Regions from separate parts of the Sphaerothrix gracilis Ecp01 genome, predicted to be linked through region 2. Evidence: predicted binding sites of a transcription regulator. Region 2 holds the regulator's gene; the other holds the start of a gene.
What was found. Region 2 encodes HrcA, which represses chaperone genes, less so after heat shock. Its sites were predicted from a motif close to TTAGCACTCNNNANTNNNGAGTGCTAA; they were not measured.
Positions count from the first base shown of each region.

Region 1 (16,213 bases), on a different contig from region 2:
GCGTTTTGATAGATCACCTGGGGATGAGCCTGGGCCTGAGCGAGCTGCGCTTCGCTGGCATCAGTGGCCACTACTTGAGTGAAATAAGGGGTGAGGGCCACCGCCGCCTGACCGCTGCCGGTGCCGCAGTCCCAGGCCAATGTGTGCTCAGGGCAAAGGCTGGCCAGATAGGCAAATAGCGGCTCCGGGTAATGGGGGCGGTATTTGGCGTAGTCAACTGCTTGCGTGGAGAAATAGTCTTTAAAGCCCATCGCCCTAGCTCTTGGCATTTCTCAACTAGATTAGCTGATGGATTAGCGGAGCGGTAAGCTGAGTGACGGTGTCTAAAACAATTTCGGCTCCAGCGGTCTGGAGCTTTTGGCGGTAGGCCGTGGCGTAGTCGGCGGCGTACTGGACATGGGGAGGCAGGATACCCACCGCAATCCAGCGGCGATCGCTCTGGTGCTGGCGGGCCATCTGTACGGTTTGCATATCTGCAACGGTGTCCCCGGCATAGACAGCCGGGAGGCCCGCCGTCACTCCCTGAGCTTCTAGCTGAGTCACGGTCTGAAACAGGCCGGTGGGATCGGGCTTGCCGGGTGCGTCTTCCATTGCCACTAGAACGGGCTGAGTCAGACCAATGCGGCGTTCTAGAATGTACCGCGCCGATCCCTGCGTCGCGCCGCTGAAAAATCCCCAAGCGATCTGAGTTTGCTGAAGCTGATCAAAGTAAGCCCGCTCTGCCAGAACTGGCTCTTGAGCAATGTAGCCGTCCCACTGCTCCGGATTTGCCGCCTTCCCCCGGTAGCGCTGCTGAAAAAAGTTGACCAGTTCGTCGTAGCTGAGAGCGATTTGCGATCGCCCCTGTCCCTGCGCTTCAAAGTAGCGATAAATTAACTCTTGAGAAGCCTGCCAGTCGTTATTCCAGCAGCCTTCACTTTTGAGCTGATCAATATCTGCCGGGGTGGGACGGTACGCATCGGTGAAGTGCTCTACCGTATCGGCAACGGCCCGCCGATAAGAACCGCTAACATCTCGGATGACGCCGTCAATGTCAAAAATAGCGATCGCAGTGTAGGTATCAGCAGAAAACATAGGGAATAGCCATAAACTGAAGCCAATCGAGAGCTAAGCTGCCAACTTTTGGCGGTGGGAGACTTCACGGTTGAAGCTGTGAATCTACGATAATATAGAGGACTGTAATGTTTTAGGTGGTCTATTGAATGGAGGTCTCATTGTCGCGATTTATCTTAAAAGTTCTTTGGTTAGAGAAAGACGTTGCCCTGGCTGTGGATCAGGTTGTAGGTAAGGGAACCAGCCCGCTGACGTCCTATTTTTTCTGGCCCCGCAATGATGCGTGGGAGCAGATCAAAACAGAACTTGAGTCCAAAAGCTGGATTACCGAAGAAGAACGGATTGAGCTGCTAAACAAAGCAACTGAAATTATTAACTATTGGCAAGAAGAAGGGAAGACCCGGCCCATGTCTGAGGCCCAGTCTAAGTTTCCTGAAGTCGCCTTTACAGGTAGTTCGTGATATTTGTTGGTTTTTAGATACGCAGGGAGGGGTTTGGCTTGCCAAACCCCTCTTTGGGTTAGAGACGATAAATTCCGGCTAGCTGAGACGGGTTCCGGTGACCTAACGCCTGAAATTGCTGGCGATCGCAGGGGTGAGGCTAGACCATCCCGCCTGCGGCCTGCAGCCGCGCCCTAGCCCGCTTTAGGGCTTGAGCTGCCCGAATTTTGTCCTGACGATCTTCGTCAGAAACTTGCTCTAGGCGCTGCTCTGCCTGCTTGAAAGCAGCTTGGGCATCGTCTTTGCTGATGCTGTCGCCGCGCTCAGCCCCGTTGACCAAGATAGTCACTTCGTCATTTTCAACCTCAGCGAAGCCGCCCATCAGGGCGATCGCGATCCAGTCTTTCTCAGCTCGCACGCGCATGACGCCAATGTCTAAGGCAGAGAGCAGCGGCGCGTGACCGCCCAAAATACCTAGCTGACCCGTGGTGCTAGGCAAAATGACTTCTTCTGCTTCGGAGTCCCAAACCGTTTTGTCGGGAGCAATGACCCGAACCGTTAATGCCATGTCTTGCTTTTAATCCTCAAATGCTGTGCTAACCATGCCATAGGGGTTTGGCACGCCAAACCCCTACCTAATTGAAGATGAGGCTTGACTAGCTCTCAGACTTCATCTTTTCGGCAGCTTCGCGCACCTGATCAATGCCGCCTTTGAGATAGAAGGCTTGCTCAGGAATATCGTCTAGCTCACCGTCCAGGATCATGTTGAAGCCTTTGATGGTGTCGTCTAGCTTCACGTACTGACCGGCCAGTCCGGTGAAGACCTCAGCGACGAAGAAAGGCTGAGACAAGAACTTCTCAATCTTCCGCGCCCGCGCTACTGTTAGGCGGTCGTCTTCAGAAAGTTCATCCAGGCCGAGGATGGCAATGATGTCTTGCAGCTCCTTGTAGCGCTGCAGCGTGGACTGCACGGCACGAGCGGTTCTGTAGTGCTCTTCTCCTACAATGTCAGGCTGCAGCATGGTGGAGGTAGAGTCTAGGGGATCGACCGCCGGATAAATACCCTTAGAAGCTAAGCCTCTAGACAGTACGGTGGTAGCGTCTAGGTGAGCAAAAGTAGTTGCCGGAGCTGGGTCAGTCAGGTCGTCTGCCGGAACGTAAACGGCCTGAATTGAAGTAATGGATCCTTCCAGGGTCGAGGTGATGCGCTCCTGCAGGGTGCCCATCTCAGTACCGAGGGTGGGCTGGTAGCCTACCGCCGAAGGCATCCGGCCTAGCAGCGCTGATACTTCAGAACCCGCCTGCACAAAACGGAAGATGTTGTCGATGAACAGCAGTACGTCCTGCTTGTTGACATCACGGAAATACTCGGCCATAGTCAGCGCTGAAAGGCCCACCCGCATCCGGGCTCCGGGCGGCTCGTTCATCTGACCATAAACCAGGGCTACCTTAGACTCGCTGAGGTTTTCCTCGTTGATAACCTTGGATTCAATAAATTCGTTGTAGAGGTCGTTGCCCTCACGGGTGCGCTCGCCCACGCCGCCAAACACGGATACGCCGCCGTGCTCTTTAGCAATGTTGTTGATCAGCTCTTGAATTAGAACTGTTTTACCGACACCCGCACCGCCGAACAAGCCAATCTTACCGCCTCGACGATAGGGCGCTAGCAGGTCAATTACCTTAATGCCGGTTTCAAAAACAGCCGGTTTGGTTTCCAGTTCGACCAGCTTGGGAGCATCGCGGTGAATTGGAGAGGTGGACTCGGTATCAACCGGGCCTTTTTCGTCAATCGGCTCGCCGAGGACGTTGAAAATGCGTCCCAGGGTGCCTTTACCCACGGGAACCGAAATAGGAGCGCCGGTATCGACAACTTCCATACCGCGAACTAAACCATCTGTTGAACTCATCGCCACAGCGCGCACCTGAGAGTCTCCCAGGAGCTGCTGTACCTCACAAGTTACAGAAACTTCTTGTCCGATCGCGTTTGTACCCGATATCTTGAGGGCGTTGTAGATTTGTGGCAGTTGGCCGCTGGGAAACTCAGCGTCCACAACGGGGCCAATAATCTGAACGATGGAGCCGGTATTCGTCTTTTCTGCAGTGGTGACCATGCTTGCGCCTATCTCGTGACTAGCTGTTCTAGCGACTTTCTTAAGATTGTTTTACGTTCCAAAGTGCCACATTACAGATTATCACCAAGCGGTTCCCAGTAGAAGGCAGGATTCTCGATTGCTCAACCCGGATTGCCAATCAGGACAAAAGCGGCCCAGTCTCTCGGATTAGGATGGTTTGCTTTCGTGTGCAACATGGCCTGCCGCAGCGCGTGAGCTTTGCCACGACCTGCAAAGAGCTGTTGATAAAAAGCGACCATGAGTTCAGCCGTCGGCGCGTCGGGAACCGCCCATAGGGACACCACCGTACTTTTGGCTCCTGCTCCCAGCAGCGATCGCGCTAAGCCGACTACCCCATCGCCAGTAATCTCTCCCAGTCCGGTATCGCAGGCGCTCAACACCACTAAATCGGCTTCGAGGTCAAGGGCGGCAATTTCAGGCGAGGTCAGCCAGCCATCGGCTGTGGTAGAGGGAGCCAAAGCGATCGCCCCTGGATTTTGTAGCTGGGTGAAATCTGCAGTGGGCAAATTCAGGTCTAGCAGGCCGTGGGTGGCTAAGTGGATCAAGGGGGCCTGTTCCATCTGCGCTGCCACCCGCGTTTCCGTCGCCATTTCACCTAAAAGAGCATTGGTCTTTAAGAGCTGGGCAATGGCGATCGCTTCTTGCTCAGCCCCAGGCAGCGGTGCTAACGGTTGAAAGGTATCGCTTAGGGAAAGGGGGAGGCTTGGCATTTCAGGATTGCCAACAACCAGAGCTTTGAGGTGAGGATCTAGTTGAGCTGCATTCTGGGTGAGACTGCTCTGCGTCAGATGCAAAAGCTGCATAGAGGGAGCAATTGAAAGCGTATGGGATTCAATCAAATAGCGATCAAGCGGAGTTTGCAGTGCTGCAAAGGGCACTAAAAATAGAATTTCGTGTGGGATAAAAACCAGATTGGCTTCAGGGTCAGCCGGAAGCAGGTCGGCAACGGGCTCAATTAAAAGCTGATGAAGCGCTTTGAGGGGTTCACCCGTCAGTTCTGACTCATCAGCTTCTACGCGAATGCTGCGCAATCGACTCCGAGCGCCAATCGCCGTCCGACTCTGGCTCACTAGCGCGGTCAGAGTCGGATTCACAGCGGCCAGGTCAACAGCTCGAAAGTAAATTTCCTCGGTGGGCGACACCACCCAAACGTAAATTTCAGCCGCTTCTCCTCGCTGCTTGCCGCGAATTTTAAAGGACTCAGCCGGAATAATGGCGTACTCAACCAGGGTGGTATTGAGCTGTTTTGCTAAGGCTTTGATCTGTTCAAGCGTAATCAAATTGGGGGGGCGATCGCTGTCAGCAACCAGGGCCGCAAAGGCTCTGGCTCTACCCTGCTCAGAGATTTCAAGCGCCCTACCGTAGTCACCTTGAGCCACCAAAACCTGCTGCAGGAGGTTGTAAGTATGGGCTTGAGTGTCAAAAATTGAAATCCGCTCAGCGTCGCTGAGTTCAGTGCGAAGACTGTCTAATAGGGCGATCGCGCTATATAAAGAGGCAGCCGCGTCGCTGAGCTGATTGCTGGCTAACCGTGCGTGGCCTAGATTATTGAGAACTGAAGCTTCCAAGCGCGGATCGTTGAGAGATTGGGCAATGGCTAAACTTTGCTGATAGTAGGTTTGGGCTGCTGCGTAGTCTTGGATATCTTCAGCGATGAGTCCCAGACCGCTTAAACTGGAGGCTACCAGCCGTCTTTGACCAATTTGCTGAGCGATGTCGAGGCTTTGCTGATAGTGGGTTTGAGCTTGGTCAAAGTTTTCAAAGCTGTGATAGGCACCGCCTAGATTGAATAGGGCATGACTCACGCCTGCTAAATCGTCAGTGGTCTGCGCAATCTCTAAGCTGGCCTGATAGTAAGCGATTGCCCGCTGGCTGTTGCCCTCAGCCATGTAGATAGCCCCTAGATTCCCCAGTGCCGCAATCTGGGCGGGCAAGTCGCCAATAGATTGGGCTATTTCTAGACTTTGCTGATGGGCCGCTAAAGCCGCTGCATAATCTCCTAAAGATTCATGCGCGTTGCCGATCAGACCTCTCAGTTGGGCTTCCCCAGCGCGATCGCCCTGCTGCTGCATCAGCGTCAGAGCCTGCTGGTAGACCGCGATCGCGGCGCTATAGTTGCCTAAAGCCCGATAGGCGATTCCCTGATTGCCCAAGGCTTCCGCTTCTAACGATACGTCTGCGGCTTGATGAGCAAAGTTTGCTGCTGACTGGGCAAATTCTAGGGCAACTGCATATTGATCTAAGCCAATATGAGCGGCTGCTAGCAGATTAGCGACTAAGCTTTGACCTAATAGGTTGCTGGCCGCCCGATAAAGCTCTAGGGCCTGCTGCCATGCCTGAATAGCGTCTGCTAACTGATATTCTCGGTAGTGCTCTAGCCCTATCTGGGTCAATTCTGCGGCAGTCTCATCAGCAGTTGTCGCGGCTACACTCAGCTTTTGGTCATCCGCTTTTTTTAGCTGAAATGCTTTTAGGGGCAGGGCTAAGCTGACTACGGATAGACCGATGCACGCGATCGCCAGCAGCTTGCGACAGCGACCCCTACTCGATTGATGTCCGCTCTGACTGTTCATCTACTCAAGGCAAAGCGCCTAAGGACTGCTAGTTTCAGGAATAGGGCAGCTATTGCGGATTTCGACTGCGGCTGTGTCAGTAGGGGCAATCGCCACCACCTGACAGTCTGTCTCAACTTCGGCTGAGCGGACACCTGTGGCGGCAGCGGTGTTTTCTGAGGCGATCGTATTTTCATCATCTGTGGTTTGATCGGCAATATTTTCTAGTGGAGCAGTCACGGTTTCTAAGTCTCTAACAAATGCGAGATCTCGAAGTGACGTAGACAAGAGACCGTTCTGATTACCAAAAGTAATACCGGACACTGTACCGCTGACTCCAGCAGGCAAAGTGCCGACATCTATGAGAAGCGGCCCTCGCGTTAAAGAAATAGTGATTTGCGGATTACCAGGCCCATTTTGTCCGAATAGAACAGCCGTTTCTGAGCCAATATTCAGCGTTAATGTACCTGTTCCTGTGTTGTTGCGATCAACAACGGCTAAACTGCTATCGAAACTTTGATTACCAATGTTGCCTGCTCCAGTGGCTCTAAATAGCCCACCTGCCTGAACTGTAATCTGACCGGCGAGATTATCAGCCGAGTTGCCAGCATCGAGGCCGGCAGCTGCAAGGGTACTAACAGTGATGTCTTCGCCTGCAATAAGAGAAATTGTTTGACCTCTGAGGTTTCCAACCGTGATATTGTTGCCTGCCCGAAAATTAATAGGGCCGCTGCCGATCCGAACATCATCTGCAAAGATATTGTTACCTGCATCAACTGATAGTCCGAGCCCTGATTGAGAAATGTTGATGGGTACGGCAAAGGTTACATTGTTATCTGCTTGAAGTTGACCGTCAGTGCTGGTAAGCGTACTCGCAAGATTGTTAGCAAGAATCACTGTTGTGTCTGCAGTGCTACTACCGGACGTATCTACTCGAATATTGGGCGGATCAATTAGCAGCGTGCCCACCGTGCCCGCAGGAGCTAGCGTATCAACAGTGCCTGTAAAATCCAGTAGCTGAGCGCTAGAAACCTCAACAAAGCCACCATCTCCCGATTGCTGTCCGCCCTGAGCGATAGCATGGCCTAAGAAGTGCGTGGCCTCATCTGACCAAACAATGATCCGTCCGCCGTTGCCGCGTTCTTCAGCACTGGCTAGCAAAGAAGAATTGGTGCTGATCAGGGTTTCTGCGGCATTAGGCAAACTGCCCTGTCCCTGATAGTCACCGCCGATTCGCAGCGTGCCGCCGCCGTTTTGACCAGAGGCGTCAAGCGTGGCGTCAACCACTGCAATGCGATCGCCCACCACCGCAATTTGGCCCCCTGTGGTGCCTGCGGTATCTAAACGGCCTGAAACAATCGTTGTGCCAAGTTCTGCTGCGATCGCCCCTGTCTGATTCACCAGACTGACACTGCCATCCGCATTCATGCTCAGCCCTGTAGAGCCATTAGCAGATCCGCCTGTCAGCAAAGTGGGTAAGTCGAGCGGCTGAAACGTCGGCACCGCTCCCGGCGTGGTGGCGGGGAGGGGCGCAACCTCCAAACTCAGCAGCATGGCTGGGTGGCTAAGGCGCACCAAGCTTTCCCCTGGCACTGCCGCCACCAGCAGACTGCCTTCTGCCGCCGTCAGCGTGCCCGTGTTGGCAACCGTACCGCCGATCAGGGCCAGCGATCGCCCTGGGGCTACCGCTAAGTCGCCTGCATTGGCGATCGCGGCGGGGGCAGCACCCGCGAAAATAAAGCCTGTGGGATTGCCTACCAGGGCAGCATAGTTGTTGTCGCCCAGGGTGGTTAAAGCGCGATCGCCAAAGGTCAGACCTGTCGCTGTTGTGGCTGTAAAGTCACCGCTCAAGTCTAACCGCGCATTGGGACCAAACAGCATACCCGCTGGGTTGAGCAGAAATAGGTTGGCGGTGCTGCCGCTGACCTGTAGCAGCCCATCTAGATAAGAAGCTTGTCCCCCCGTGACGCGGCCCACAATATTCCTGACCTCAGCCGGAGAGACAAAATTGGCTACCTGCTCTGCGCTCAATCCAAACTGCTGAAAGCCATGAAACAGATTCGCCCCATCAGCGGAAGAAACCCCGCCAGTAATCTCAAACTGGTTATTTAACTGCCGCACCTGAGTTGCAGTGTCTGACTCTGCCACGATTGACTGAGCGAAGCTTGCTTGATGCGTCAATAACAAAGCAGCTCCAACTAGCCCGCTCTGCAAACAGCAGCGGCCTGAGAGATTTGGCATCGCCCTAACTCCTAAATGAGTTTACCGAGGTGAATAGATGCCCCCAGGTATCTCAAATATTAGAAGATGGTGTCCGCCGCAGAGACAGAATGCTCAAAATACTTGACATTAGCAGCACCAAGGCTCCTGTCGGCTCAGGTACGGCAACAGGATTTTCCGTATCCTCTGGAACTTCAATTGGCGTTGGGACAGGGGGGGTAGGCGGCGAGGGCGGTGTCACAGGGAGAGGTGTTACCGGCGGCTCTGGCGCAGGGGGGGGAACTTGCACAAAGCCCGTACCACCAGGGACAAAATTAGGCCGTTGGCGAATGAAGAATAGATCAGTCGGGGTTGTATCAGTAATGACATAGCTAAATCTGACAGTTTCACCGGGATTAACAATTCCGCCAGAGAAATTGATAAAGTCTCGCACATCCGTGACTTCATCAACGCTGCTGAAGCGGCTTGAGGTGAAAGGGCGCAAATTAGCTCGTCCCTGAGCGAAGGAAAGACCGTCTGCTTCAGGACTAGGGGTGCCAAAAGACTGCTGCAGCTCGAAATCGTAGAACTGCCAGGGAGTCCCTGTACTGTTGGTAACGATTGAATCAATCCGAAAACCAAGAATACCAAGATCTGCAAGTCCCCGCACCGCCACTGACAGATCTACATTAGGGCCAAAAACTTCCTGTAATAAAACAGCCCGGCCATTGCTGACAAAACCGTTGGTCAAACGAAAATCGCCCGCCGATTCGCTAAAGCGCAGTCCACCCACATTGAAAGTGGCCGCTTCAGCCCCAGAGGGCACAAAAAATAGAGCACCAGCAGCGATCGCGCCTAGTAAGGGCCGCTGCCAAGCTTTGACAGGTAGAACACTCATGATTGCTTGGGATAATCAGAAACAGCTTTGCTTTTGATGACGGCTCAGCGCCGCAATAGTTCGGGGGGGCTATATCTCCATCCTAAGCAGTTTTCCGAGAATCGTTCGGGAACCCGTACAGCCGAAACTGTTGCACTGCAACTGATGACTTCGATAAATTAGCACTCAGGAAGCGAGAGTGCTAATTTCCTGTTCTAAACGCGCTATATTTTTGAGGTCGCCTTAACGGATGTCACTATCCGAGTCGGCGATATTTCAGTGCGTCAAGACAGATTGGCAAAGCTTATCTATCTTCCCATCCCCAATCGTTGAATTTTTAGAGTCTGGAGAGTTTCTATGGCAGCTGTATCTCTAAGTGTGTCTAGCGTTAAGCCTCTAGGCGATCGCGTCCTCATCAAAGTGAGCGCTTCTGAGGAAAAAACCGCTGGTGGTATTTTGCTACCAGACACGGCCAAAGAGAAGCCTCAAGTCGGCGAGATCTCCGCAGTAGGCCCTGGTAAGCGCAGCGAAGACGGCACCCGTCAAGAACTGGAAGTCAAAGTTGGCGACAAAGTTCTCTATTCCAAGTATGCAGGCACCGAAATCAAGCTTGGCAGTGATGAGTGCATCCTGCTGTCCGAAAAAGACATCCTGGCAGTTTTAGCATAAGCCACTGTTCTAGCAGTTAATCCCAAGCTCCGTCACTCAACACGCAAACTACCGAGGAATATATGGCTAAACGCATCATATACAACGAAAATGCTCGTCGCGCCCTAGAGAAGGGCATGGATATTCTGGCTGAGTCCGTAGCTGTCACCCTGGGGCCAAAGGGCCGCAACGTCGTTCTAGAAAAGAAATTTGGTGCGCCTCAAATCGTCAATGACGGCGTCACCATTGCTAAAGAAATTGAGCTAGAAGACAACATTGAGAACACAGGGGTTTCCCTGATTCGTCAGGCAGCTTCTAAAACCAATGATGCTGCTGGTGACGGTACCACGACTGCGACAGTCCTAGCCCACGCCATTGTTAAAGAAGGTCTGCGCAACGTCGCTGCCGGTGCTAACCCCATTGCCCTGAAGCGCGGTATCGACAAAGCCGCTACCTATCTGGTAGACAAAATTGCCGAGCACGCTCGCCCGGTAGCCGATTCCACGGGTATTGCTCAGGTGGGATCTATCTCAGCCGGTAACGACGAAGAAGTCGGCCAGATGATTGCTGAGGCGATGGATAAAGTCGGTCGGGAAGGGGTTATCTCCCTGGAAGAAGGCAAGTCCATGACCACTGAACTAGAGGTCACGGAAGGGATGCGCTTCGACAAGGGCTACATCTCGCCCTACTTCGCTACCGATACCGAGCGCATGGAAGCGATCTTGGATGAGCCTATCATTCTGATCACCGACAAGAAAATTACCCTAGTTCAGGACTTGGTACCTGTGCTGGAGCAGGTGGCCCGTGCTGGTCGTCCGCTGCTCATCATTGCTGAAGACATCGAGAAAGAGGCCCTAGCCACCCTCGTAGTTAACCGTCTACGCGGCGTCATCAACGTGGCGGCTGTGAAGGCCCCTGGCTTCGGCGATCGCCGTAAAGCCATGCTAGAGGACATTGCCGTACTCACGGGTGGTCAGGTCATTAGCGAAGACACGGGTCTAAAGCTAGAGAACACCAAGATGGACATGCTGGGCAAAGCGCGTCGCATCACTTTGACCAAAGACAACACCACCATCGTGGCCGAAGGCAACGAGGCTGGCGTCAAGGCCCGCTGTGAGCAAATCCGCCGTCAGATTGAAGAGAGCGATTCTTCCTACGACCAAGAGAAGCTACAGGAGCGTTTGGCCAAGCTTTCCGGGGGTGTGGCTGTGATTAAAGTCGGAGCCGCAACCGAAACCGAGATGAAAGATCGCAAGCTGCGGTTGGAAGATGCTATCAACGCCACCAAGGCAGCCGTTGAAGAAGGTATCGTTCCTGGTGGAGGTACCACGCTAGCTCACCTAGCGCCCAACCTCGAAGAGTGGGCTAACAGCAACCTAGTCGATGAGGCACTGACAGGGGCACTGATCGTCATGCGCGCCCTGACCGCGCCGCTGAAGCGGATTGCTGAAAACGCCGGTCAAAACGGAGCCGTGATTGCAGAGCGGGTCAAAGAGAAGGACTTCAACGTTGGCTACAATGCAGCAACCAATGAGTTTGCTGACATGTTTGAGGCTGGCATTGTCGATCCGGCTAAGGTAACTCGTTCGGCGCTGCAAAATGCCGCTTCAATCGCCGGTATGGTGCTGACAACTGAGTGCATCATTGTCGATAAGCCGGAGCCTAAGGATGGCGCTGCCGCGGGCGCGGGCGCGGGCATGGGTGACTTCGACTACTAAGAAGTTGTCTATAGACACATCCTGGTAAGAGTTTGGCCATGCCAGATTCTCCCCGGTTCTAAGATGTGGTTAAGAGCGATCGCCCAAGCGGCGATCGCTTTTTGGATCAAAAATTATTGCAGCCGAGCCATCTACAAACGTTAGGATTTGAGGCATAGCCGCCGTCTTGACGCGATCAGGAGACTCACTTTCAAAGGCTGTATCCGGCGGCGGCAGTCGAAAGCTGGCTGCAGCAGGCTGGCTTTGTCGTCACTGTAACTGTCTGCTATGGGGCGTTTGAGCGATCGCCCAACCCCTCAGCTTTTTTGGCCTGCAAACCCCGATGACGTCACAAACTGCCCAGCATATTCTCAATTTTTGGTTTGGCAATCCGGCTGCGCCTGCAACCGAATATGGGCAGCAGCGCGACATTTGGTTCAAGAAGAACCAGGCGTTTGATCAGCAGGTACGCCAGCAGTTTTTGGCAGTTTATGAGCAGGCCAGACAGGGCGCTGATGCAGACTGGACGCAGACGCCTAGAGGGGCGCTGGCGCTGACGGTGCTGCTCGATCAGTTTCCCCGCAATATGTTTCGCGGCACGCCGCAGAGCTTTGCCACGGACGGGCAGGCGCTGGCGATCGCCCAGTCAGCAGTCGCCCAGGGGCGCGATCGCTTCCTCCTGCCGGTCGAGCGCCTATTTTTCTACCTGCCATTTGAACACAGCGAAAACATAGCCCATCAAAACCAAGCAGTAGCGCTGTTTGAGGCTTTGGTTCAGGCAGCGCCCGAGCTCCAGTCGACCCTCGACTATGCCTACCGTCACCGAGACGTGATTGCCCGCTTTGGCCGCTTTCCCCACCGCAACGCGATTCTAGGCCGAGAAAGCACTCCAGAGGAAGAGGCGTTTTTGCAACAGCCCGGTTCCCGGTTTTAAGTCCAAGCGTGATAAAAAGTCATTTCCTGCCAGCTATTGACGGTGCGCTGGGCGATCGCCGTCATCGCGGCTTCGTCTAGGGGTTTAAACTGGCGAGCGGCCATTATGTTCTGCTCTAGCTGAGCGACATCCTCAGCCGCCACGGTGCAGGCATGAACCCCCGGTACCGAAAGGCTGTATCCCAGCGCCTGCTCGAAGCTGTCTAGCAGCCCCGGTTGCAGCAGTCGCCCATAGGCTGGCACTTTCATGGCAATAACGCCAATATTCTGCTCGCGCGCCACGGGCATGACGGTGGCAATGAAGGACTCAGGATGATGCACTTCTGCCGCATTCACCGGAATGAGAGTCGCGTCAAAACGGTAGCGGCGCAGACCCTCAGTAATCACTGCCGGATCGTGATGTCCGGTAATTCCAGCTAGGCGAATAATCCCCTGTGCTTTGGCTTCTTCCACCGCCTGAATCGCCCCCTGGGGGCCAAAAATAGCCTCATTTTCCTCCGGCAGCGAGACGTGATGTAGCTGCCACAGGTCTAAGTAATCGGTGTGCAAGCGCTGCAGCGATCGCTCTAGCTGCCGCCAAGCCCCATCGCGATCGCGGGCGGCAGTCTTGCTGGCAATAAACAGCTGCTCGCGGAAAGGTGGCAGAACCCGTCCCAGATTCTCCTCGCTGGGGCCATAGCTGGCAGCGGTATCAAAGTAGCGAATGCCTAGCTGCAGGGCACCCTCAATCAGAGCCTGGGCCTCTGGCTCTTTGCCATTTTGCGACAGGGGGGTCTGCCCCGCTCCGCCTAAGCCAAAAATTGGCCACGGCGTGCCGCTGCGACCCAGGGCGCGGGTAGGAACTGGCTCGCCTGCAGCTAAATCCGGCTCGGACTGGGGCGCGGGGCGACTGCCCTGTCCCAAAACGCGGCTACCGACAATTCCCCCGGCCACCACGGCGCTGGTGACAATGAAGTTCCGTCGCGTGCTTTTATTGGTCATGCTTCTCTGGCCTTGCGATCGCCAATTGCTTACATTCTAAAGCGATCGCTCAAGAGCAAAGGCTGCCATCGCCGATGCCCCATCTGTGGGCTAGGCTAGGATGAAATTAGGGTACTCAGACAGACTGATCCATGACGGTTGTCGCCTTCATTATTTTTCTGGGAATTTCTCCGGCCTTGATCTCGCTGCTGGTGGGGCGGCGGGCCGGACAGCAAACCCAGCAGCAGCTTGCCTTAGCAATGGAAGCTGCCGCCAACCGGGGGCTACGCGCCTTAGCCGAACGCAACCGCGATCGCCACTATGTAGAAGGACTCGGCCACATGGTGGGCGACATTACCTGTCAGTTCAATGCGCGATCGCCCTATCTGCGCTGCGCCGTCAATCCCCTAGGACCTTGCGAAACCTGCCAGTATTACCAGTCGAAGCCAATTTGAGGTGTACCCAGCCAGCGGCGATCGCCGCCTGTTAGGTTTTCGCCCTCGCGCTCTGCCTTTGGCTACATTACGTTCTGCAAACTTAATTTAATCAAAGTTAAAGATAGAGCTGTCTCAATCCCAGAAGAGCAAGGAATGCGACACTCTAAAAAGAGCAGAGCTTTATAAGTTTTTAAGTATTGCTACAAACTATTCGCTCCCACCAGGCTGCTATGACGGCTGCTGTCCCTGCCTTCTCTCCCTCTCTCCCAGAACTACCCGCTCTGATAGACGGATTGCCCAATATTTGCGGCTGGGAATCAGCCATTGAAGCGGCAACTTTGCGCACGCCGCCCCCTTCTAGGCAGGCGCTGCCGTCCAAGACGGTGGTGGCCGGCTTTGCGATCGCCCTGCACATGCATCAGCCCGTTATACCAGCCGGGCCGGACGGCAAGCTGATCAGCTATTTGCAGTACATGTTTGAACATGCCTTTGAGCATGACAATCACCAGGCTGGTTCCCTGCTCTACTGCTATGGCCGTCTGGGAGATTTTATTCCCGAACTGGTCAGTCAGGGCTGTCAGCCTCGTATCTTGCTGGACTGTTCCGGTACGCTGCTGTGGGGCTTGCAGGATATGGGCCGGCAAGAGACCCTAGCTAAGCTCAAGCGGATCACCGGCGCGGCTGCCTATCAGTCTCAGGTGGAGTGGCTCGGCACTTTCTGGAGCTATGCCCCCGCCTCTAGAATTCCGCTGCCCGATTTAAAGCTGCAGGTACGGGCCTGGCAGCACCATTTTGCCGCTATCTTTGGCCTAGAAGCCCTGGGCCGGGTACAGGGGTTTTCGCTGCCAGCGGCGGATTTGCCGTCTGATTCAGATGCTCTATACGCTCTGGTAGAAACTCTCCGTACCTGCGGCTATCGCTGGCTGATGGTGACCCAGGCCAGCCTAGAGCAGCTCATCGGCCAGCCCCTAGCCCAGCCTCATCTCCCCCATCGGCTTGAAGTCACCAATAGGGCCGGAGAAACAGTAGCCTTCACCCTGCTGATCAATCAGGCAGCAGATGCCGACGCCGTTAGCCAAATGCAGCCCTATACCCTGGCTAAACACCTCGCTCAAACGGCGGCCTCTCCCTTACCGCTGGTGATGCAGTCGGCCCCTAGCGAAAGCAGCGCGATGATGAATCGCTTTCCAGGCAGCTTCAAACGCGCCTGGCACGACCTGCGCAGCCAGCCCCAGGTAGCCGGACTGACAGGCTCAGAGTATTTAGACGCCTTGGCAGCGACTGGCTTCAATCTAGATGACTATCCGGTGTGCTCCGTCGCGGCCACCGCCACGCCGCCAACCGCCATACCTGAAACCTTTACCAATACTTCCTTCAAAGCGCCCCTGTCCATTGCCACCTCTGAGCTAAGGCACCGCCTAAGCGCCCATTTTCATCGCAGCAGGCGCAATATTGACGGCGGTAGGGAGTCGGCTGTTACCCGTCAGCCCCGCTATCGGGAGGCACTGCTGTACAATCTGCTGCTGCAGGCTAGCTGTTTTCGTTCTGGGCAGACGGCTCCCTGGTCAAGCTATGCCAGAGAGATCTACGCTCGCGGTGAGCGCCTGCTGCGTTAGCGGGTTTTCAGGGCCCGCCAAAAATCTCAGGCCAAAAATCCCAGGAATTTTGCAGAACATTCAAAATCACTGGGATCGCAGCGATCGCGATTGGTTTGTCTCTGCTGACTTAGTAGGCGATAGAGTCGAGGGTATAGCGCATGAAATCAGTGGCGACTTCGGCAGATTCATCATGGGCGGCGAAGACAACGACCATGCTGTCAGTGCCGTAGTCATAGCAGAGAATGCGGAAAACGCCGTCATTAAAATAGCCAGTGCGATCAATTTCGCCACCGCTGCTTTCAACTTCCAGGCTTGACATAAACTCGTCTGTGCGAGCGAGGCATTCCGCGCCGCTGATATCTTCTAGGTAGCGATCGCCGCTGGCAATTTGAGGCTGGGCCAGGGCCGGGAGGCTAGCGCTAGCCAAGCTGAGGCTGAGGAGTCCGGTTGCAATTGAATAGAGGCGTTTCATAATCTCTTGGGTTTCAGATATTCTTAGGCGTTACGTAGTTTAAAATTTGAGACGCTAGTGGTAGCGGTAGGATTCTGCCGCTTCCCTTATTCAAGGGGGGGCGACAGCCGGAGGGATCTCGCGAGCAGTTAAAAACCTCGTCAAGTGCGTAAGCCCCGGTTCTTTGGGCAGCAGTGATAGTTTGACACTAGGCTATCGAGCAGCCTGATGGTTCG
Region 1 is NZ_JASATW010000010.1:217,624-233,836, forward strand. It holds gene QJQ48_RS13455 (class I SAM-dependent methyltransferase) at 1-269, opposite strand, end outside; gene QJQ48_RS13460 (TIGR01548 family HAD-type hydrolase) at 277-1,074, opposite strand; gene QJQ48_RS13465 (30S ribosomal protein PSRP-3) at 1,203-1,514, shown strand; gene atpC (ATP synthase F1 subunit epsilon) at 1,654-2,061, opposite strand; gene atpD (F0F1 ATP synthase subunit beta) at 2,150-3,604, opposite strand; gene QJQ48_RS13480 (CHAT domain-containing protein) at 3,727-6,198, opposite strand; gene QJQ48_RS13485 (two-partner secretion domain-containing protein) at 6,217-8,418, opposite strand; gene QJQ48_RS13490 (hypothetical protein) at 8,471-9,274, opposite strand; gene groES (co-chaperone GroES) at 9,611-9,922, shown strand; gene groL (chaperonin GroEL) at 9,985-11,619, shown strand; gene QJQ48_RS13505 (DUF924 family protein) at 11,942-12,532, shown strand; gene QJQ48_RS13510 (aldo/keto reductase) at 12,529-13,512, opposite strand; gene QJQ48_RS13515 (DUF6464 family protein) at 13,644-13,946, shown strand; gene QJQ48_RS13520 (glycosyl hydrolase family 57) at 14,159-15,544, shown strand; gene QJQ48_RS13525 (hypothetical protein) at 15,654-15,998, opposite strand.
Region 1: a site for HrcA is predicted at 9,433-9,459, ahead of groES (co-chaperone GroES). Genes of this name have one in related genera too.

Region 2 (16,213 bases):
ATCACGAACCAATCAATCAAGCACTCCAAAAGCAGGCTCAAGTCATCCCGCTTTACTGCTTTGATCCGAGGCAGTTTGCTGAAACTTCTTTTGGCTTTCCCAAAACAGGAGCCTTCCGGCTCCAATTCTTGTTAGAAAGCGTCGCTGCTCTCAGGCGATCGCTAAAGGCGATCGGCAGCAACTTGGTCATCCGCCAAGGTCATCCTGAGCGAGTGATTCCGCAGCTAGTCAAAGAGCTGAGCGTTGACGCAGTCTACTGGCACGAAGAAGTGACCGCGGAAGAGGTCGCAGTCGAAACGGCGCTGGAGACAGCTTTAGACCAGCTAGGCGTAGAATCAGAAGTGTTTTGGGGATCTACCCTGGTTCACATTGATGATTTGCCGTTCGATCCAGAGCAGCTGCCGGATGTTTTCACCACGTTTCGCAAACAGGTCGAGAAAAGCTGGGCCGTCTATCCAACTTTCGCGACGCCCGAAGCCGTGCCCAAACTGCCGAGAGAGCTAGATCCGGGTAAGCTGCCAACTTTGGCATCATTCGCCCTAGAGCCGCCTCAGGCTGATTCGCGGGCGGTAATCGAATTTAAGGGGGGCGAAACGGCAGGCTTGGAAAGATTGCAGCATTATTTTTGGCAGGCTGACTGTCTCAAAGACTATAAGCAAACCCGCAACGGCATGTTGGGAGCTGACTACTCCTCTAAATTTTCACCTTGGCTAGCGATGGGCTGCCTCTCGCCCCGGCGCATCTATGAGGCGGTGCAGCAATATGAAGCGGAGCGGGTTAAGAATAATTCTACTTACTGGCTGATTTTTGAGCTGCTTTGGCGCGATTATTTTCGCTTTGTTTGCGTCAAATATGGCGATCGCATTTTTCGGGCCTCTGGCATTCGCGGTCTTGAAATTGAGTGGAAGCAGGATGGTGAGCGATTTGAACGCTGGCGGCAGGGACAGACCGGATTTCCTTTAGTTGATGCCAACATGCAAGAACTGAACCGAACGGGCTTCATGTCAAATCGAGGCCGTCAAAACGTTGCCAGCTTTCTGACCAAAAACTTGGGCATTGATTGGCGTATGGGGGCTGAGTGGTTCGAGTCAAAGCTAATTGATTACGACGTTTGCAGCAACTACGGTAACTGGAACTATACGGCAGGAGTCGGTAACGATGCCAGAGGATTCCGCTATTTTAATATTCCTAAGCAGGCTAAAGATTACGATCCAGAAGGCCAATATGTGAAGCACTGGCTACCTGAACTCAGTGATGTTCCCGCCCCAAAAGTGCATGAACCTTATCAGCTAAAACCAGCAGAGCAAAAGCGCTTCCACCTGCAGCTTGGGGTTGACTATCCCAACCCGGTAGTGGATTTAGGAAAGTCGGTCAAGGCCAACGAGGCAATTTACAACCAAGCTAAGGCTTAATATTAAGCTGTCTTTTACCACCTGGGATTGCGAGCAATCAGGGCTTGAGCCTGCTGCTGATCGACTGGTTTTGAAAAGAAGTAGCCCTGACCATACTGACAGCGAAAGGTTCTCGCTAAGTCAAGCTGCTTAGCTGTCTCAATGCCCTCTGCAACTACGTCGACGCCCAGGTGGTGAGCCAGTGTGGTGATGGTTTGCGTAATGACTATGCCTGAGTTCTCGTCATTTGTATCCATGACGCCGATGAAGGAGCGATCGACCTTGAGCGCGTTTATGGGAAACCGATGCAAATAGCTCAGAGAGGAATAGCCGGTGCCAAAGTCATCAATACAAATCTGTAGACCTAAATCCCTGAGCTGAAACAATGTGCTTTTGGAAAGCTGGGTATTCTCCATGAGCACGCCTTCAGTAATCTCTAACTTGAGGCGCTCAGGCTTGAGGCAGGTTTGGTGCAAGGCTCGCTCTATTTGCTTTGCCAAATGGGGGCTATTAAACTGCTTGCTAGACAGGTTGACGTTCATAGTTAAGGCTTCTGCCTGCGGCAGTACCTGCTGCCATTCATAGAGTTGCCGACAGGCTTCAAAGATTATCCACTCCCCAATGGGTAAAATTAGCCCTGTTTCTTCAGCGATTTTAATAAACTTGTCTGGTAAAACAAGTCCCTGCTGTGGATGCTGCCAGCGAATTAAAGCTTCAAAGCCAACAATCGAACCTTTGTCTAAAGCGACTATTGGCTGATAGTAAAGCTGAAACTCTTGCCGCTCGATAGCTCGGCGCAAATCATTGTCTAACTGCAGCAAGCCCACCATATGCTTGTGCATATCTTGACTAAACTGTTCATAGCGAGAGCGACCACGAGCTTTAGCCTGATACATAGCGGTATCGGCATCTCTGAGAAGCTGGTCGGCTTGATCGTAGCTGGGCTCACTAAAGGCGATGCCTACGCTAGCACTGACAAATATTTCATGCTGGTCTATGACGGTGGGGGCAGACAGGGCCTGAATAATCCGCTCAGCAATTTCGTTAGCTTCTTGAATGCTGCTGAGATCTTCTAGCAGCACCGTGAACTCATCTCCGCCGAGTCGAGCAACCGTATCGCCAGCACGCAAGCAGGTTGTTAATTTTTGGGCGATCGCGACTAAAAGCTGATCGCCCACTAAATGACCTAGACTATCGTTCACCATTTTGAACCGATCGAGATCGATAAACAAAACGGCAAATAAATAGCTTTTACGCCTTTTAGACAGCTTGATCACATGGTCTACCCGCTCTAAGAAAGACTGCCGATTCAGCAATCCCGTCAAGTGATCGTGGAGGGCCTCATGTCGAAGGCGCTGCTCAAACGTTTTGCGTTTAGTAATATTGCGAATAATAGCTAAAAGCTCTTGATTACTGTTCCAAACGATGCGAACTTCGCAATAAAGGGGCTGCTCCGTTTGGGAAAGGAACTTGCAGTCAAACGTATAGGTTTCTTGCGAATTCAGCGTTGCCCGAATGCCCGTGAACAACTGCTGCGCAATGGGGGTCGGCAGCGCTTCGGCAATGTTGCGTCCTACATGCTGCTCGGTCAACAGCGTCAAATGGGGATCCTTGGAGGGCTTGACCCGTAAAATATTGCCCTGTGAATTGAGATCAACAATTAAATCTGGAATCGCCTCTAAAAGTGCTTGTTCTTTGCCCTGACTTTCGCAAAGCTGAACCTTTGTCTGATTTTTTTTAGTAACGTCGAAGATGTAGCTGCGAATTACATTCATCTCACAAATTAAGCAGGCAAACTGCTCGAAGATGCGATCGCCGACTTTCACTTCTCTAAATAGACTTTTGGCCTGGGTATTTTGTTGAAAGGCAGGTGTTAAGCCGGCTAGAACAGGATGCTGATTTTTTTGACTTAATAGATTAGAGAATACTTTTCTAGAGGCTAAGTTACAGTAAGAAATAGTTCCAGATAAAGAGATTTCAATAATAGGAGTAGGAATTAATTCTAAGAAGGAAGCAATATGAAATAGTTCTGCTTTAGGAAAGCTTTCCAGCCTACTATCAATTACGCTTGTAGTGACAACTGTCTGACGAGTGATTGAACGTGCCTGCTCTTTTTGACTATCACGATGCACTCGAATTGAATTTAGCTCGCGCAGATTATTAAGCTTGTAATATCGGATACAGGTGCCTCGACATAGCTGAATTTTATCACCATGTTCTAAATTTTTAGAGAAATGCGGTTGGCCGTTGACTGTCAATCCGTTGGTGCTGCGATCGCCTTTCAAGTTACCGTCTACAATGCGAAAGTGAAAGCCGTTATCTTCAGAGTTTCTAATTTGATAGAGATGGGCATGGCATCGGGAAACGCCCTTTGAACTTAATACAATTGAGTTTTTTGAGCTACGGCCAATTGAATAAACACACTTTTCAAGATAGAGCACTCTTTGAGCTTTTTGCTCCGTCACGATGAGAAAGTGGAAGGACTTATTTTCGTCTTTCATATCCGTTGGAGATGCATAAATAAAAGGAGTTCGCGCCGCCACTCGCAGCTAGAATCAATCTGCTTCTAATATCTATTCGCTATAATACCGCCGCCGACAATAGAGCCATATAAACTATTGCCAGACAGAAAAATCTTATTTTTACCTTGATGTTACGGAATATAAAACCGTGTTTTTTCGGGGAACTAAAGAACTTTTTTAGATTTGCCAGGGGCAGAGAATCTCTCAAATTTCTGCTAAGACGCAAACTTCCTACGCCATAACGCGTAGGAAGTTCTTGAACAATACAGGCAAGACTGAACTCAACGGCTCACGCAGCCTACCTCATTGCGGTGACGAGTGCCACGGTTGCAGATCTACCGAGAAAACTCAGCTTGGCAAGTGCTAAATTCTAGCTGACATCCAAGCGTAGATAAAGGCAAAGTCTGAAGCTTATTGTTAGGAGCGCAAGTAGCTTTTTCGGAGTTTTTAGCTCTTGCAACTGTCTAGTTTTTAGTAAGCAGGGTGCTGCTTTAGCTGATGAATTTCATCACAAATCAAATAAGGTCTTGGCACATTTTTTATCTTGATCTCAAAGCTGCCTGTGCCCGAGTTGGCAACTTTAAGCGTTCCCGTATCTAAAAAACGCTGAACTAAGTTCTGCTCAACATCAATGTCCATAATGTCTAAATAGTCAACGGTTGTCTCTTTATGAGAGAAAACGCCTCTTTTGTAGATTAGATGGTCATCATTTAGAACTAAGGTGGTAGTAGAGCAGTATAAATGCCAGCTTACTAGAGCTGCTGCGCTCATCTTTGCTAGCGGAAATGGCAGCTTTTGATTAAACCCGATAAGCATCAGAAAAATCAGAGCGCCGTAGAAAATAGGATAGCTTCTCAAAGGGGAAGGATGAATTTCGCGGAGATAAGTCATCACCAAATACCCACTATAAATCTCATAGCAACTCCTACGACTTGCCCACTGACCATTTCAGAGATTTCATCAAGTTCTTAAACTTTCTCAAGAACCCATAGACAGATGGAAGCGTCGGCTATAGGCCATTCCGCTATGGTTAAGGCAGTCTAAACTATGGAGACTTTGTCAGATGAGTGCTGACGACTTTATCAATCCTCGCTCCGCCTACCGGGGTGACGTGCAGCCAGAGAATCTAGCCTTCAACGCCAATTTGCAAGAATTTGCCCAGCGCGTAAACCATATTTGCAATTTAGAAACCAGCGGCAAACTTAAGTCCCAGGCAGCCTACGAGGCTATCTATGAACTCTGGCAAACTTTAGAGGCTTCTAAGCAAGGCTTAAAGCTGGGGGAGCATCCCTTTCACTCTGAAAACTCCTGAATCTATGCCTGAGATGGAGTTCTCAAGCTGGCTGGCTGATAGCTTTAGAGAGATAATCCGCTGCCGCTTCTACAACCGCGATCGCATTTTCATACAGCATTCGCGTAGGACCCAAAATGCCGACGCTGCCTACGGGAACTGAGTCACGGCGATACATAGCGGTGACTAAGGCACAGCTTTGCATTGGTTCAATAGGATTCTCGGAACCAATCCAAATGCGGACGCCAGAGTCTGTGCCCAGCGTATCTTCTGCCTCGAAGATGAGCGGCCAAATCTGCTTTTGCTCTTCCTCTAGCAGCTGCACGATTGCCTGTACCTGATGAGACTCAGAGAACTCTGGCTGTCGCAGTACTTCAGCCAGGCCGCTGACCATCATTTGGGTGGAAGCAGGGGCTTGACTCCGGCGAGAAAGATTAGTGACCGCCTGTCTCAGCGTTTTAGCATAGCGCTGAAATTTCTGGTCTAGCTCGCTCCAGTCCAGTAGCGTCACTTCGCTTAGAGTCCGCCCTTTGAGATGAGTATTGAGAAAATTAGATAAAAGCTGTAGTTCCCGGTCTAGCTGCTCCGATTGGGCAGCCGCTTCGTCCAGTCTATGGGGGAGCTGGATCAAGATAGACTGGGGGCCATAGCAATCTAGCATGACTATGAGTAGTCCTTGCCCAGGACTCACCTGCACGAGCTGTAGGTGACGGAGGACGGCCTGATGGGTGTTGGGCAGCGTGATTAAGGTGACATAGCCGCTCAGAGTTGATAAAATCTGCGCGGCGCCGTGTAGGAGAGCCTCAAGGCTCCAGCCTTCCCAGTCAAGCTGACTGCGCAGTAGCCGGTCTACCTGTCGGCCAATTTTTCCAGAGGGCTGAATTAGCTCATCTACGTAAATGCGATAGCCAGAGTCAGAAGGAATGCGCCCTGCTGAAGTGTGGGGCTGATAAAGCAAACCTGACTTTTCCAAAAAACCCATCGCGTTACGGATCGTAGCCGAGCTGACCTTGAGGTCATATTCTTTGGCTAGCGACTTAGAACCGACTGGCTCTGCCGTTTCTACGTAACGACGAATGGTTGCCCACAATATCTGCTGCTGCCGAGTATTGAGTTTTAGCTTAATTGGCATAGGAACATACTAAAGCAAGCCCTTTTTCTATTCTGACTACTTTATCAGATGCCCAAAATCTATCTGTTCGCAGCACAGCTTTGCCGTACAGTTCGTAACACTTAAACAATGCAGGCATCAGATTCGGCAAAAATGTTGATTTAACCAGGGTCAGGCTTAAAACTATAGCCGATGAGCTGATAAAGTTTTGCCTCATGCCAAAGCTAGCGGCCCTCGATGACCTAGATGGGCTAACGGCTCATGAGCGAGTAGGCAATGGCCGATGGTTTGGCGTTTGAGCAACGTCAGTCAGGCAAGCACGCGATCGCGTCTATTAGGGCAACACTCACAATTCCTGGTAAATTCAGAAAGTCCCAAACATTCTGATGTTGCTTAGAACCTACAGGTTTTGATCCTGGTTGGTTTCAGCCAGCCCGGATAACAAGTAATCTAAGGACTACAGAGTTATCACTGGATCCCTCAGTATTTTCTATTGGTTTTCGATTGCCTATCTGCAACGTTCAGGGGCTGCGCAGTTTACTTGTTTCGCTACAGCTTACGCTTTTACTCACCTTCGAGCTTTTTTAACTTCAGGTTAAGCAATTATGTCTGACCTTCCCTTTACCCTCGATCAACTCCGTATTCTCAAGGCAATTGCTGCTGAAGGGAGTTTCAAGCGGGCCGCAGATAGCCTGTACGTATCGCAGCCAGCCGTGAGCCTGCAGGTTCAAAATCTAGAACGTCAGCTAGACGTACCTTTGTTCGATCGGGGAGGGCGACGGGCGCAGCTCACGGAAGCCGGACATTTGCTGCTGAGCTATGGCGATCGCATTTTGAGCCTGTGCCAGGAAACCTGCCGCGCTATCGAAGATCTGCAAAGCTTACAAGGCGGGACTTTGATTGTGGGGGCCAGCCAGACCACCGGGACTTACCTGTTGCCCCGCATGATTGGGCTTTTCCGTCAGCGGTATCCCGATGTGGCGGTACAGCTACACGTACACTCAACTCGCCGGACGTCCTGGAGCGTGGCGAACGGTCAGGTAGATCTCGCTATTATTGGTGGAGAAGTTTTGCCTGAGCTACAGGACGTCCTGGAAATCATTCCCTACGCTGAGGATGAACTGGCGCTGATTATGCCGGTCTTTCATCCCTTGGCGGGGCAAGAGGTGATTCAGCGAGAAGATCTGTATAAGCTCAAGTTTATTGCTTTAGATTCTCAGTCTACAATTCGCAAAGTGATTGATCAGGTGTTGTCGCGTTCAGGCATTGAGACCCGGCGCTTGAAAATTGAGATGGAACTCAACTCTATCGAAGCAATCAAGAACGCGGTGCAGTCAGGACTGGGAGTGGCTTTTGTGTCGATCTCTGCGATTGAAAAAGAGCTGCAGATGGGGGTTTTACACCGGGCCAAGATTGAGTCTGTCGTGGTCAACCGCACCCTATCGGCCATTTTCAATCCCAGCCGATATCGCTCTAAAGCGGCTGAAGCCTTTACCAAAGAGATTTTGCCGCAGTTTACCAATCGCGTCTTAGACTTCAGTAAGAATAGCAAGAGCAAAGCAAATGGCACTAAAACTGCCTCCAAGACCGAAGAAACCGTTGAGATGACGGCCACCGTCGCCAATCCTGGGCTATCCCAGTCAAATTCTCAATCTTCCTCTAGCTAACCAATCTTCCTCAACGAAGAAATCCTCATGGAGCTGCACTGCACGCGCCCCAACTGCCCAAAACCGATTAACTCTTTTGCTGACATTGATAATTCTGCTGTCCTGAAGACGGTGCAGCAAAAGTTCTGCGTTAGCTGCGGTATGCCTCTGATATTGGGTAGCCGCTATTTAACGGTCAAGCTGCTGGGCCAAGGGGGCTTCGGTACGGCCTATCTGGCCTGCGATCGCTACACGCCCACAATGCGACAGTGCGTCGTCAAGCAGTTTCAGCCTGCAGGCGATCTAAGCCCCGATCAGCTTCAGATAGCTCAAGATCTCTTTGAGCGAGAAGCGCAGGTACTAGAAGCGCTTGGCGATCGCCATCCTCAGATTCCAGATCTCTATGCTTTTTTTCCGCTGGTTGTTCCTGGTTTGGGCACCTCGCAACCGGAAGAATTCTTTTATCTAGTCCAGGAGTTTATTGACGGTCAAGACTTAGAACAGGCGCTAGAGCAGCAGGGGCCATTTTCAGAAGCCGACATTCTAGAGATCTTGACCTCTATTCTCAAAGTGCTGGCCTTTGTTCACGACAACCACACCATCCACCGCGATATTAAACCGTCTAATATCATGCGGCATCGCAATGGCAAGCTTTATCTGCTCGATTTTGGCGCGGTCAAGCAGGTAACGCAGGGTCAGAGAGGCGCGGCCAAGTCTACGGGGATTTACTCTATGGGCTTTGCCCCACCCGAGCAGATGTCTGGCGGGGCGGTGTATCCTTCCACAGATTTATATGCCTTAGCCGTTACCTGCGTGACGCTGCTGACGGGCAAGCCTGCTAGCGACCTGTTTGATTCCTACAGCAATACGTGGAACTGGGAGCAAGGTGTTCAAGTGAGTTCCCGCTTGGCTGGGGTACTCAACCGGATGCTGAAAGTTGCCCCCAATCAGCGCTTTCCCTCGGCCCAAGTGGCGCTGCGAGCCTTGCAGCAGCCCACTTCCCCCCGCCCACCAGTTTCTCCGCCCACAGCACCCCCGCCCAATCCGCCAACTTCTATCCAGTCCCAGCCTGCTGCTCCGCTCTCGCCCCCGCCCCCATCACCACCAGCAGCGGCATCCCAACCTCAGTTTTCTCTAATCGAAACCCTATCAGGCGCTGCTTTTACCGGCTTTGAAGGCAGCATAGCGGCAATTGCCTTAATCAGCTTTTTAGGCACGACGCTGATCGGCGGCGGTGTTTGGCTGCTGTTCATGGCGGCTTTAGTATTTTTGCAGTGGCGACGCATTATTGAGCGGGTTGATCTAATGATTATTGCCGCTGTCAGCTTTGGTATCGCCTTACTGCTGCGACTCTATCCTTGGCAAAATCTCTTGATCATTGCTTTAATAGCGGCGTTGGTGGCAGTCGCGATCGCCATTGTATTTCGACTGATTTACCAAATCACTGCTAGGTTTTTCTAGTCTTTTCTACTCGTAAAATTTATGGCGACTAAGAATGAAACGCCAGCCCTCATTGCGGCCCTCCTGGTCACAGTTGCTCTAGTCGGTGGTGGTCTGTGGTGGTTAAACCGCAGCGGGACTTTAAGCCTGGGCGGACTAACGGGACAGTCTCCGCAGACGGGACAGCCTGGAACCTCTTCAGACGAAACTTTGCCAGCATCTGTGGCTAGCTTTGCAGAGGTCAGTAACGTTCCCCAAGGCTTATTTAACTATGGCGGAAGCACTACCTGGGCCCCTATGCGCAGCAGCGTGGATTCTCAAATTCAAACCGTTTGGCCTAATTTTGAGCTGCGCTATGTCAATCCGACGGGGCGGCCCCCCAGTTCAGGGGTCGGTATCGAGATGCTGATCAACAATCAGCTTTCCTTCGCCCAGTCTTCCCGTTCACTCAAGGGAGAAGAATACGATCAGGCTCAGCAGCGCGGCTTTGGCCTACAGGAAATTCCGGTAGCGCTAGAAGGGCTGGCGATCGCGGTGCATCCTGAGCTTCAGCTACCTGGTCTGACCTTAGATCAAATCAGAGGTATCTACACCGGAGAGATCACCAACTGGCAGCAGGTTGGTGGCCCCAATCTGCCGATTCAGCCCTATTCACGAACTCCTGATGGCGGAACGGTGGAGTTCTTTATAGACGCTGTTTTAGGCGGTTCAGAGTTTAGTCCTAGCGTGCAGTTTGTCGATAACACGACAGCGGCGCTGCGAGAGATTTCTAATAATCCCGGCTCTATCTACTATGCGTCTGCGCCAGAAGTCGTCGGTCAGTGTACGGTTCGACCTCTACCCGTAGGTCAGAGATCAAACGAGCTGATAACCCCTTACAGAGAGCCTTACGTACCACCAGAAAGCTGCCCCAGTCAGCGCAATCAGTCCAACGTTGAGGCTTTCCGTAACGGGCAATATCCACTCACCCGGCGCTTGTTTGTCATCGTCAAGCAGAATGGCCAGAACGACCAGCTAGCCGGTGAAGCCTATGCCAAACTGCTGTTGAGCAATCAGGGGCAAACGCTGCTCAATCAGGCCGGATTTGTCCCCATTCGCTAAATAGGCTGGTATACAGATAACCGAGAGGGTTACCCCCCGGTTAGAGGGAGGGCTGATTTTTGCGGAATTGACCTTCAGCCCACGTGTAGTATCCTCGTAGAGTTTGATCTAATCATCAGGGATCGCGCCCTCCTGAGGGACAGGAACTTTCCTGCTCTATCTAAAGACAGGTCTTATAGCAATTGGCTGCTAGGTTGAGTAAGATTGCAGTTGTGACTTCTAGACTGCCGGTTTAGAGGGGTTGCTAATTGGGTGTTTTCACCGAGAAAAAAAGTGGTTTATTATCCTGATCCCAGCCAATGAAGCGAGTAAAATTAAGGTTGTGTGAAGTTCAACCATATTGCTTAGCAGATCTCGATTTTCTCGGATAGTTTAAATGAAAACGCCTGCAGGGCGTCTACAACATAATTCTGGGTAATTTTGCTAGATTTCTATCTAGATGACACTTTTAAGGGAGCAATCATGAGTTTGAATCGAAGTTATTTAATGGCCTCTGCGGCGGCTGTGCTAGCCGGAGCGGTTACGCTGCCCGCACAGGCAGCCAGCTTTACGGCGAGTGATGCTGTAGGAGCAGGCTGTCCTAGCGCTGCCACCTGTACGGTTAACGGTTTTACCTTGGATGTTGTCCAGCCAGACGGCTTCTTGATGACTGAGAAAACTGTTGCTGGCGTTACCGGCATCGGCATTTCTGAGGACGGCGTCAGCGGTAAGAGCGCCAGCGATCCTTCTCAGGGCGAAATCGATCCGGGCGATATCCTCAAGGTCAGCTTTGCTGAGAGCGTAGTTGAGTATATCGATCTCAGCTTTCTGTACTTGAGCAAGGCAAACGGCGGTCGTTTTGATGGTCTTAATGAGGTCGCTCAGGTAACCGCTAGCAATGGCACTGTGGGTACCCTCTCAGTCACTGGCGATGAAGACAGCTTTGATGCTATCTGGAGCCTATCGACAGGATCTGTTGTCAATCTGTCTCCACCGACCTTTGATGGCGGTGCAGCCTGGAAGATTCTGAATCCGTTTGGTGACACCAAGATTTCTTTCTTCGAGCTGACCGCTGTGGACAGCCCTAGGTTCAGCGATCACCGCGATTCCGATTTTGCCCTCAGCGCAGTGGCTACTGCGGAGGACATTCCTGAGCCAACCGCCTTTATTGGATTAGGCTTAGTGGCTGGTGCCGGTACTTTGCTACGTCGTCGCGTTCGCTAACGGCTAGATAAGGGTGGAGTCCCCCCACCGTTGAACGACTTTTTATTTTAGATTGCCCCCAGAAGTGAATATGGCCCTCAAAGGGTTTTAAGGATTCAGGTTAGTCAAACTTGAATCCTTTTTTCTCTGCTGATTTCAATCTTTCCGAAAAAATTAAGCTTGCAGCGTCGCCATTGCCTATTTGACAAGCTATAGATAGAGAAAAAGCACTCACCTATTGCCTCATGAGCCAGAATCGTTCCCGTACTATTGCTCAAGAGATTCGCTCTCAAGCCTTTATCCTGGGCGGTTTTGTTGCCTTGATGTGGGCAGTGGAACTACTAGACACCTTTTTTCTGCGCGGCTATCTAGATACGACCTATGGCATCTGGCCGCGCAGCCTGATTGGGCTACGCGGAATTTTATTTGCGCCTCTGCTGCACGGCAACTTTGAACATTTGATTGCCAACACAATTCCGCTGATAACGCTGGGCTGGTTTGTCATGCTGCGCGAAACCAGTGACTTTATCTGGGTAACGGCGATCGCGGGTTTAGTTGGCGGCTTAGGCACTTGGCTGACGGGCGCTCCCAACTCGGTGCATATTGGCGCGAGTGGCCTCATCTTTGGCTATTTGGGATTTTTGCTGTTGCGCGGTTATTTTGAGCGCAGCGTTGTCAGTATTGCCCTATCGTTACTGTCGTTTATGCTGTACGGCAGCCTGGTATGGGGCGTTCTACCTAATCAGCCCGGTATTTCCTGGGAAGGCCACTTGTTCGGCTTTGTCGGCGGCGTTTTGGCAGCCCGCCTGCTCAGCCGCACTAAAAGATGAGCGACTCAGCGGACAGTCACTAAGAACAGCGCTCCACCTAGGTAGAGCACAATAATTAAAAAGCTTTCTAAGCCGATGTTGGCAATACCGTATTTTTCGCGCCGTAGGAGTCCTAGCAGCAGAATTGTTGTCATTAAAATTGTGAGGGCGATTAAAAAGGTTTCGCGCTGGGTAATGGCGTGGTACACCGATCCTTGCCGGTAAGCCATGTCTGAGAAAGCCAAAAACAGGACATCAAATGAGTTGCCGCCGATAATGTCTCCCATCGCTAAGGTGAGTGCGCCTTGCCGTACCGCTGCGATCGCCGTGACCAGCTCTGGCAGGGAAGTAGAAATCGCCGTGAACAGCGCACCGACAGCAGACTCAGAAATGCCTGTAAGGGTGGCCAGGTTGATGCCGGACTGGGCCACACCATAACCCGCTACCCCTAGGATGAGCGCATAGAGAGCAAATCGCGTCCATAGGGATGTCAAGCTGCTGCTGCCACTTAGCTCTTCTTCGTCATCATCCATCTGTGTTTCGTTGGTGCGGCGTGGTCCCCACATGGGCTTTTCTTTTGCTTGGGCAATGAGCCGTAGGCCATAGCTGTAGGTTGCCAGCATCAAAATAGAAATGGGATGTATTTGCAGCAGCGTGAAGGCCGGAGCGCTAGAGGCCAAAATAGGCTGGGCCAGCATAACGACCAGCAAAGCGGACTGCATTAGATTGGGCACTGAGGCGGCGGCGTGTTCTAAATTGGCGCGGCGATAAACCGCATCGGCGATCGCCAGAAAAGCGGTCTGAGCCGCAATTCCGCCCAGGGCGTTGCTGACGGCCAGCTCTGCGTGGCCGCCCCAAGCCGCGCTGACAGAGGCTACAATCCCCGGCAGAGAAGTACTGCCGCCCAGCAGAACAGCGCCTACGATGGCTTCACCTAGCCCGGTCTTATCCGCTAAGCGATCGGCCAGCCGGGTCAGCCGAGTGCCAACGATTCCAATCACGACGGCAGCGACTAGGAAAATGCCTAGGTTAATTAAAATTCCAGATGTCATATTGCCAAGTCACTGCGCGATCGCCCAGGTCGAGGGAGTTATCCATTAGAACGCCCTGGCCTACTACTCCTCAGCGATATCTTCAGCCAGCAGAACTGGCTTATCGGTAAATTCAGCCTCTAGCTCGGCCTGAACCGCCTGATCAAAGGTCAAATCGTATTCTTGTTCAAAAGTCGCGGTTACAAAAGGCTGGAGCTGGCCCCGGATAGCGATGCGATCGCCTGCCTGTACCGGGTCAGGATACTCACCGACAACCAGCAAGCGGCTGGTATCAAACAGCTCTGCGGCTTCAATCGTAAATACGCCAGCGCTGATGACAGACTCTACTTCTCCATAGACAATAATGGGCTGACCATAGAATACATCTGGATTGTCAGCCACATCTTCTGGACTGGGGGCTAGCACCACCGTTTTAGCCACAACAACGGGGCGGCCTTCATTCTCAGCATAGAGGACTGGATCTATTTCAATATCGTAGTCAACCAGTTCGGCCTCAGAAAACTGCCGGACTTCGCCCGTTACCCAAATTGCACTCTCTTCATCTTCTGGAACGGTGAAGCCAGAATCCGCCGCGTTGAGGATCAAAACCGCTTCGCCTGCTAAAAAGCTTTCATCCTGAATTGAAAACAGAACGTCACTTTTTTTTTCGACAAACTCGCCCTTAATAACGACGGTTTCGCCCACCAGCGCCGGATCGGTTTCAGCCACTTCTTCTAGGGTGACATTGCCGTCGGCAGCCGTCTCTTCCCCGTCGTTACCAGCGCAGGCCGGTAGCAGAGCTAGAGCTGGAATCAATACTAAAAGGGCAAATGAAGCTAATTTCATAGGGGTCAACGCTAAATAATTGAAATCATAAGTCGATTAGACTTAGGCAATAGACTAGGCTTGCAGATCTTAAAGACTCTGAAATAAGACTTTGAAACCTAAGACCGAATTCACACTGAGACGCCTTGAGGCAAAGATTGCAAGACTCCGGTTGTCCTGACTGAGCCTAGAGAGTTTAGGCCGTTTTTGACCTCTATCAAAATATTGATTTCAAGCTAGCTAACCTCGCCAGGGATCCTAGTCTGTGGAAAGAAGCTCCATAGGCGGCTCAGCCTCTATGCTGGAGACTGATTCGACCTATCCGGGGCGATCGCTTTTCCTGACTACTTCCCACTATCCATAGCTCAGTTTTTACTCAATGACCCTTTCTCTCAAGCGCAATCGTGAAATTCTACGGGTAGTGCTAGCCGTCTGTATGCTGGTGGCCGGAACGCTCCATTTTTTAGCTTCTGAGCCGTTTGTCAAAATTGTTCCTGATCTTTTGCCCTATCCCCTAGCGCTGGTTTACCTCAGCGGTGTCATTGAGATTGCCTTAGCCATAGGGCTGCTAGTGCCTAGTCTAAGCCAACTGGCAGCGTGGGGACTGATTGCCCTGTTTATTGCGGTTTACCCAGCCAATATCAACATGGCAGTTAACCATATTCACTTAGACGGTGTGCCTGACGGCAATTGGTTTCATGCAATTCGCCTCCCGTTTCAGTTTGTGCTGATTGCTTGGGCTTACTGGTATACCCGTCCCAGCGATTCCAACATTCAGGCGTCGATTGTGCCTAAATTCTAGATTTTGAACAATGATAATTAACTTGGTAAATACGGGGTGGGAGATTATCTATCACCGCGCCCATGCACTGCTGGCAGCCCAGCTGGCAGGCTACTGGAATTCGTCAGCCGATATTTCTCATACTGTCGAAATCGTCTCTGCTATCTCACATCACGACGACTTAGAGCGAGAGTGGGAAGGCGACCACCTCAGTGAGGCCGGAGCGCCGCTAGATTTCACACTCGATGGTCAACTTTGCGTGGAAGAACTGCGGCAGCACATCAATAATGCTCGCTATCGCAGCCGCTGGGTCGCTTTACTGACTGCTATGCATGTGAGCTATCTCAATCAGGGCAGACGGCAAGAGTCCAAAGATCTCGATCGCTTTTTAGATGAGCTAGAGCAGCAGCAGCAGCAGTGGCTAAAAGATATGGAGGTAAAACCCGTACAGGCAGATCGAGCTTACGCCCTCATGCGCTGGTGCGATCGCCTCTCGTTGATCCTCTGTCAGCGAAATTTGCCAGACGCCCAGCGATCGCTAGAAATTACCCCCGGTCCCGATGAAAAAGGCTACACCGTCCGGCAGCGAGCCGATGATACGATTACGGTCGAACCCTGGCCGTTCAAGCCCAAAAAGTTTTCGGTTCATGTCGATGCCACTTATGTCAATCAGATGGCCTTTGAAGATAATCAAGAATTTATTGAGCAGCTACAGACGGCTGCGGTGCAACTAATTGTTTGGCAGTTTGAAAAATAGTCATGGAAAATCCCGCCTATCCGCCTCAGCTCGAATCTTTGCTCGACTCCCAGCAGGAGCCAAAAGAGCTGTTTCCTGAGTTGCTGCCAGTTTTAGGAAATTTGCTGGCCTGCGATCGCTGCTTTCTTTACCTACGCCATCCGGTAAGCCGTTTAGGACAAGTTCCTTTTTGCTGGCGGCGCAGCGCAGACATTCCCGATGTCACTGATAATGAATGGAAAGCCGAAGATCCAGCTCAGCTAGAACAGCAAGATCCGCTGTTTGCGGCGGCTTTGCAAGGCGATACCTCTATCTTTGTTGCAGATGTTGAAACCGCTGATCCCTCA
Region 2 is NZ_JASATW010000004.1:129,654-145,866, reverse strand. It holds gene QJQ48_RS05680 (DASH family cryptochrome) at 1-1,412, shown strand, start outside; gene QJQ48_RS05675 (EAL domain-containing protein) at 1,427-3,892, opposite strand; gene QJQ48_RS05670 (PH domain-containing protein) at 4,385-4,804, opposite strand; gene QJQ48_RS05665 (DUF7219 family protein) at 4,977-5,225, shown strand; gene hrcA (heat-inducible transcriptional repressor HrcA) at 5,248-6,336, opposite strand; gene QJQ48_RS05655 (LysR family transcriptional regulator) at 6,921-7,982, shown strand; gene QJQ48_RS05650 (protein kinase domain-containing protein) at 8,010-9,422, shown strand; gene QJQ48_RS05645 (PstS family phosphate ABC transporter substrate-binding protein) at 9,444-10,502, shown strand; gene QJQ48_RS05640 (PEP-CTERM sorting domain-containing protein) at 10,965-11,705, shown strand; gene QJQ48_RS05635 (rhomboid family intramembrane serine protease) at 11,930-12,514, shown strand; gene QJQ48_RS05630 (sodium:calcium antiporter) at 12,520-13,545, opposite strand; gene QJQ48_RS05625 (hypothetical protein) at 13,609-14,370, opposite strand; gene QJQ48_RS05620 (DoxX family protein) at 14,729-15,151, shown strand; gene QJQ48_RS05615 (DUF3891 family protein) at 15,162-15,887, shown strand; gene QJQ48_RS05610 (GAF domain-containing protein) at 15,890-16,213, shown strand, end outside.